Regions from separate parts of the Photorhabdus aballayi genome, predicted to be linked through region 2. Evidence: predicted binding sites of a transcription regulator. Region 2 holds the regulator's gene; each other region holds the start of a gene.
The links. The regulator PhoB, encoded in region 2, activates phosphate uptake and scavenging genes when phosphate is short. The targets are predictions, from matches to a motif close to CTGTCATAAAACTGNCNNAT.

Region 1: the regulator PhoB is predicted to act here: its motif matches at 1,273-1,292, upstream of acuI (acrylyl-CoA reductase (NADPH)).
Region 3: the regulator PhoB is predicted to act here: its motif matches at 995-1,014, upstream of OO184_RS13820 (phosphoethanolamine transferase).

The regions. Positions count from the first base shown of each region.
Region 1 covers NZ_JAPFCD010000035.1:29,209-31,459, reverse strand. Annotated here, with positions in the region: gene acuI (acrylyl-CoA reductase (NADPH)) at 165-1,142, opposite strand; gene mreB (rod shape-determining protein MreB) at 1,816-2,251, shown strand, end outside.
Region 2 covers NZ_JAPFCD010000038.1:23,598-25,848, forward strand. Annotated here, with positions in the region: gene sbcD (exonuclease subunit SbcD) at 1-403, opposite strand, end outside; gene phoB (phosphate regulon transcriptional regulator PhoB) at 665-1,354, shown strand; gene phoR (phosphate regulon sensor histidine kinase PhoR) at 1,378-2,251, shown strand, end outside.
Region 3 covers NZ_JAPFCD010000026.1:17,039-19,289, reverse strand. Annotated here, with positions in the region: gene OO184_RS13825 (plasmid pRiA4b ORF-3 family protein) at 1-494, opposite strand, end outside; gene OO184_RS13820 (phosphoethanolamine transferase) at 1,173-2,251, shown strand, end outside.

The sequences.
Region 1 (2,251 bases), on a different contig from region 2:
CCGATATTAACGATTTGTCATCTTTTTGTAACAGCTACTCAGTTTATTTCCACGATAAAGCGCGACATTATAATCATATCGTAGCATTTAGCAGCTAAATACTGGTCTTATCAGAAAAAATGTCAAGAATAAAACCACTCTACTTTAGAGGCTAATCACAATTCTTAACGAACTCTTACTAAAGTACGTCCTGTAACCTGGTTAGCTATCAATTTATTAGCATATTCCACTGTTTGCTCCAGTGTTATCTCAGTTGTTGCCTGCCGATAAAAAGAAGCGGGTAACAGCTCTTGCAGGCGTTGCCACACAGCAGGTCGTTTGGCTGATGGAACGGTGACGGACTCTACGCCTTGCAGACGTACGTTACGTAAAATAAATGGCATCACTGTGGTTGGCAGATTTGCATTACCGGCGAGGCCGCAGGCTGCAACGGTGCCGTTATAGTGAGTTTGAGCCAGTATTGTTGCCAGTACATTATCGCCTACAGTGTCAATAGCTCCGGCCCAAAGCTGTTTTTCCAGTGGACGAGGTGGTTGGCTAAATTCATGGCGTGGCAAAACTTTTTTTGCTCCTAGGGATAACAAATATTCATGATTTTCTTGTCTACCGCTAACGGCAACAACGGAATAGCCAAGTTGTGAGAGTAGGGCTATCGCCGTACTCCCTACACCACCGCTGGCGCCTGTCACAACAACATCACCACTTTCTGGCTTAACGCCGCCTTGTTCCAGGGCGATAACGCACAGCATTGCGGTAAAACCAGCAGTACCAATGATCATTGCTTGTCTGCTATCCAGACCGGCAGGTAAAGGTGTCAACCACTCGCCTGAAACTCTGGCTTGTTCCGCCAGTCCACCCCAATGATTTTCTCCTACACCCCAGCCGGTTAATAATACATGTTGACCGATATGAAAACGGGGATCTTCGGTACTGTGTACAATGCCAGAGAAATCAATACCCGGTATCATCGGGAATTGGCGGATAATTTTCCCTTTGCCTGTGATTGCTAATGCGTCTTTATAGTTGAGAGTTGACCAGTGAATATCGACGGTAACGTCTCCCACGGGAAGATGAGAAGCATCAATTTCTTCTATGGACGCTGATAATTGGTTCTGTTGTTGTTTGAGTAGCAGGGCTTTCATTATTGTTCCGTTCTCTGTAATCAATTTTGTCATTAAATAAGGATAGATAAAAATGAGTAATTTACATAAGGTAGATAAGAAAAAATAAAGTGTTGATGGATTATAAAACAGAATTTATCCGCATTTTTATCTGTAATCTCATTGTCATATTCCAGCATTAGTTGCATATGGCGTTCTATTTCAGAAAATTCTGTTTTTTATTATTTTTTAGCAGAAAGTATTGTATTTTAGTCGTAGTTTATTACATCATTAATTTGCTCACTACACAGACTACGTACTTGTGGTTAAGTGTTGGTAATGGCGAGCAGAGGTATGAGTTTATAGGCATGAATTTGATATGAGCTTACCGGAATAGCTATTGGTCAAAAAGCAGCAGCGGATTTAGCCGGTACGGTGCCAGTGGTATCATCCAGTGGCACCATAATGTTGAATTATGCAAAATTAGGTGGTTCTTGCATTTCGTTATGGAACAATTGGTAAAATTAACCCATTTTTATGCAGTTTTTTTCTGCTCCGTTTGGGAGAAGTAACGTAGAATATCGCGCTGTTGATATGAATAACGTAGCCACTTTTTTATTGAAGCAGGTGCTTGTGCGCCTTGTCGCTGCTTCATGTGGTTGGTAGAGTAGACGGGTTTTGTTCCGTCCCCAGCTTGCAGGATTATCCTTTCGCTATGTTTAAAAAATTTCGTGGCATGTTTTCCAACGACTTGTCTATTGACTTGGGTACCGCCAATACCCTTATCTACGTCAAAGGTCAGGGTATTGTATTGAATGAACCTTCGGTTGTCGCAATCCGTCAGGATCGTGCAGGTTCATCGAAAAGTGTTGCTGCCGTTGGGCAGGAAGCAAAGCAAATGCTGGGTCGAACACCGGGTAATATTGCGGCAATTCGTCCGATGAAAGATGGGGTGATTGCTGATTTTTATGTTACTGAGAAGATGCTGCAACACTTTATTAAGCAAGTTCATAGCAACAGTTTCATGCGTCCAAGCCCGCGAGTTTTGGTTTGTGTACCTGTTGGCGCAACTCAAGTTGAGCGTCGGGCAATCCGTGAATCGGCACTCAGTGCCGGTGCTCGAGAAGTATTTTTGATTGAAGAACCTATGG
Region 2 (2,251 bases):
AAGGGATTGCACAAAGAATTGCACCGGTATTGCCTTGTTTGGTGGTGAGTACTTTTATCTGTTTTTGTGGATCTTTTTCTGCGTGAGCAATAACGGCAGTATTCAGGCAGGAAAGGAGCTCTTTTGATTCATTTAATGTCGCTACTGAATCATGGTTGCCGCCAAGGATAATTAACTGGCAACCGGTCGGTTGTAGCTCAACGACAAAGCGATTATATAGCTCACGGGCGTAACTAGGCGGTGAGCCGGTATCAAATACATCTCCGGCAACAATTAGTGCATCGACCTGATAATGTTCAACCTGTTTAATCAGCCAGCGCAGAAAATGTTGATGTTCGGCAGCCCGGCTTTTTGTAAAAAAATATTGGCCAAGATGCCAGTCCGAAGTGTGAATAATACGCATAGTTTCGCCGTCATTGGTTAAAGTGAAGCATGATTATAATCGCTGTATTCTCGATGTCGCTTTTAAATCTGATTTCGTGAATATATCTTCGAACGGCTTCGCATTCATTATGAAATATGACAATTGTTGAGTTAATTATTGCGAAATAGATTGCAGATGGAGGATAACCAAGGCAGGATTTCATAAATTTGTCATAAAACTGACGCATAATGCTTTTTCAAACTGAGTAGCGTTTATCTCAATATATTAACGGGATTAATCATGGCAAGACGCATTCTGGTAGTTGAAGATGAAGCTCCGATTCGTGAGATGGTCTGTTTTGTTCTGGAAAAAAATGGGTATCAGCCGGTAGAAGCAGAGGATTATGATTCTGCGTTGGCATGTTTATCTGAGCCATATCCTGATTTAGTATTATTGGATTGGATGCTTCCCGGCGGTTCTGGTTTGCAGATAATTAAACAGATGAAACGGAATAGTAATATCCGTGATATTCCGGTGATGATGCTAACTGCCCGCGGTGAAGAGGAAGATCGGGTGCGTGGCCTTGAAGTTGGGGCAGATGACTATATTACCAAGCCTTTCTCTCCTAAAGAGCTGGTTGCCAGAGTTAAAGCGGTATTGCGGCGTATTTCGCCGATGGTCATGGAAGATATTATCGAAATGAATGGCTTGGTTTTGGATTCAACGTCCCATCGAGTGACCAGCCAGGATAAAGCGCTGGATATGGGGCCGACGGAATTTAAATTACTGCACTTCTTTATGACTCACCCTGAACGGGTCTATAGCCGTGAACAGTTGCTTAATTATGTTTGGGGAGCAAATGTTTATGTTGAAGATAGAACTGTTGATGTCCATATTCGCCGTTTACGTAAAGTATTAGAGATTGGCGGCCATGATAAAATGGTGCAGACCGTTCGTGGTACGGGTTATCGTTTTTCTACCCGTTACTAAATCCACGCACCGGAGAATCTAATGTGTTAGAACGTTTATCTTGGAAGAAACTGGTTTCAGAACTGTTTCTCTTTTGTTTACCTGCGTTAATTTTGTCGATATTTATTGGTCATTTATCCTGGTGTTTATTTGTTTCGGTATTGTTGGTGTTGATATGGCATGGTTATAACTTGCTGAAACTTTCGAATTGGTTATGGTTGGATCGCAGTATGTTGCCGCCGTCGGGGAGAGGAGGGTGGGAGCCTATTTTTTATGGTATTCACCAGATGCAGCAACGGAATCGAAAGCGGCGTCGTGAGTTGGCGCTGTTGATCAAACGGTTTCGTAGCGGGGCGGAATCATTGCCTGATGCCATTGTAATGATGACGACGGAAGGTAATATTTTTTGGTGCAACCGTTTGGCGCAACATTTACTCGGTTTTCGTTGGCCTGAAGACAATGGGCAGCACATTTTCAATTTACTTCGCTACCCTGATTTTAGCCGATATATTCTTTCCAGAGATTTTTCACGTCCTTTATCCATTGAGTTAAATAATGGTTTCACTGTTGAGTTTCGGGTGATGCCTTATTCTGAGGGCCAGTTCTTAATGGTTGCCAGAGATGTGACTCAGAAACGAACACTGGAAAATGCCCGTCGTGATTTTTTTGCCAATGTCAGTCATGAAATGCGTACCCCTTTAACTGTCTTGCAGGGTTATTTGGAAATGATGCAGGATAATCCGCTAAATAAGAAAGCGTTGAATACGATGCAGGAGCAAACCCGAAGGCTGGACAGTTTGGTGAAGCAATTGTTGCAACTGTCTAAAATTGAAGTCGCTCCCCAGATTGATATGAATGAAGTGGTTGATGTGCCTTTGATGCTTAAAGTATTGCGTCAGGAAGCCACAGCGCTGGGTA
Region 3 (2,251 bases), on a different contig from region 2:
TCAAGTAATTCGCTTACCCATTGTCGTGTTTCTGCATATTCTTCATGGTCAGGATCATTCAGTATTGCGATTAAATTTTCATAACCGTCAATCCCACCGGTATCTTCCAGGGGACAGGTGCGAGCGCCATCAAGACAATAAAAAGGAAGTGGAAGGTTATTTGCCGGATAATCGCTGTTTTCTAACGTAATTTCGTGTTCCCATCCATCGCCAAAATCATAGATATAAGTAAAAGATCGCCCTTTTTGTTTAATCAGGTCAGTTAGACGGTATAAATCTTCTTCCTTGCCATCAGATGGGCTTTCTGGCATTTCTGTTAGTCGCAGTTTGCCAATACGGAATTCATGTAGATGACTATCCTGCCATCCCATCACGATCTGTATCACGTCATGCAGCCGGTCAAAGGAAATAGAGGCTGGAACGACAAATTGCCGCCAAATAGCCGGTTTTGAATCTATAAGCGTTATTTTTAATTGATAGAATTTTTCATTCATCACTAATCTCCTAATGGTTTTGAGATGATTCTTTCCATGTGTGCCATCTATTGTCAATATCTTATTGAATTTTCCTGGCTGGATTTACTGGAATATCGACATAGTCGCTGCCGTATGAAAAGCTTGGGCTAGGTCATCAATTTTAGTGGTTAATGTTCATAATAGCTTTTAACAACCAATAACTTGACCTGACTAGCTTTCTCTTTACTGAATATTGATTAAGAGAATAATGTTTCTTTGAGATACACAGTGCTCAAGGTAGATATTTTAACTATCTTTCAGTTAGTTATCGTTGTTCTCAGATATATGTCTTCGTGCATAAGCTACTCATTAAGTATAGTTTAAAATCACGATCAGGATCGATATATTCAGAGTTTTTGCTATTAACAAAAAAAACGCATATTATTTACATGCTGTTAATCAAAAATTGAAGACTAATAACTGTTCAGGCTGAGGAAATCCTTAACTAAGTTACAGATGAATGAGTAAGGTGTTTTTTTATGCGTTAGTTTAATGGCTCGGTGTAGCAATCTGAATGATACAGCTTGAAGTTGCATCATGATGGTAGCTGACTAGCCGCAGATTTTCTTATTGTAAAACCACTTCTATTAATAAGAAAAGGTTATGAATTTTTTGGTGTTTTATTGTTATCGATTTATTTAAAGGAAATGAGTAAGTATGTTGTTGAGTAAAAAAATCCAAGAAAATTTCACTTTGATATGCTTATTTGGTTTTATTTCATTGGCCCATTTAAGCCTTGGATATCAGCTAAAGTTTATATATGTATTTAGTGCTTTTTCAATTCTGATATTATTGTCCAATCTTAACAAATATATATATTATATCTTGGTATTCATGATTGGATTCATTGGCGTGATCTATTCTCCTGTAGGATTGAATTATGGTTTTCCCGATGTCAATTCAGTAGGGTCTTTAATTTATACTAATAAAAATGAAGCGTTAGAATATATCAGCGGGTTACCTATTTTTACCTATTTAGTGGTGTTGGCTACTATTATATTAATGATTTTATCTTTTAAGGTAAGAGTAACGCTGAAGAGAAAGAGTATAATATTTTTATCACTATTTTCTGTATTGTCAGCTTTCTGGTCACCGGTAAAAGGGTATATAAATTCCGATTTCAATCCTGATTTTAATTTATTGGCATCAGGATTACCTGAAATTAGGTTTTTTAGTGATGTCGTTGAAAGCTATAAAGAAGTTAATTCAGAAAGAATCAGGTTCGCTGAAATAATAAAGCAGAAAGATTCTTGGCAGCCTGTGGTAAAAGAGGATAAATATGAAACTTATATCATGGTCATTGGTGAAAGTGTTAGAAAGGACTTTATGAATGCGTATGGTTTTCCTTATAACAATACGCCGTGGTTGGACAAGGCTAATGGCAAGATATTTACAAATTATATCTCATCAGCGGCATCTACCCAGTTATCTTTGACTAACTCACTGGCTCTGAAAGGTGAGAATGCGATCAATTTGAATGATAGTGTCATAACGTTGGCGAAAAAAGCCGGATTTTATACTTATTGGATATCTAATCAGGGGATGAAGAGTGCTTTTGATTCTCCGGTTGCGTTGATTGGACAACAGGCAGATAGTGTCCACTTCCTGAAAAGTGGAAATTCTGATGACCGGCGTTATTTGCCTGATGATAAATTGGTGCCTTACATTAAACAGGCATTAATACCAGAAAAGAAGAAAAAGCTGATTGTTATTCACCTGATGGGATCTCACCCACA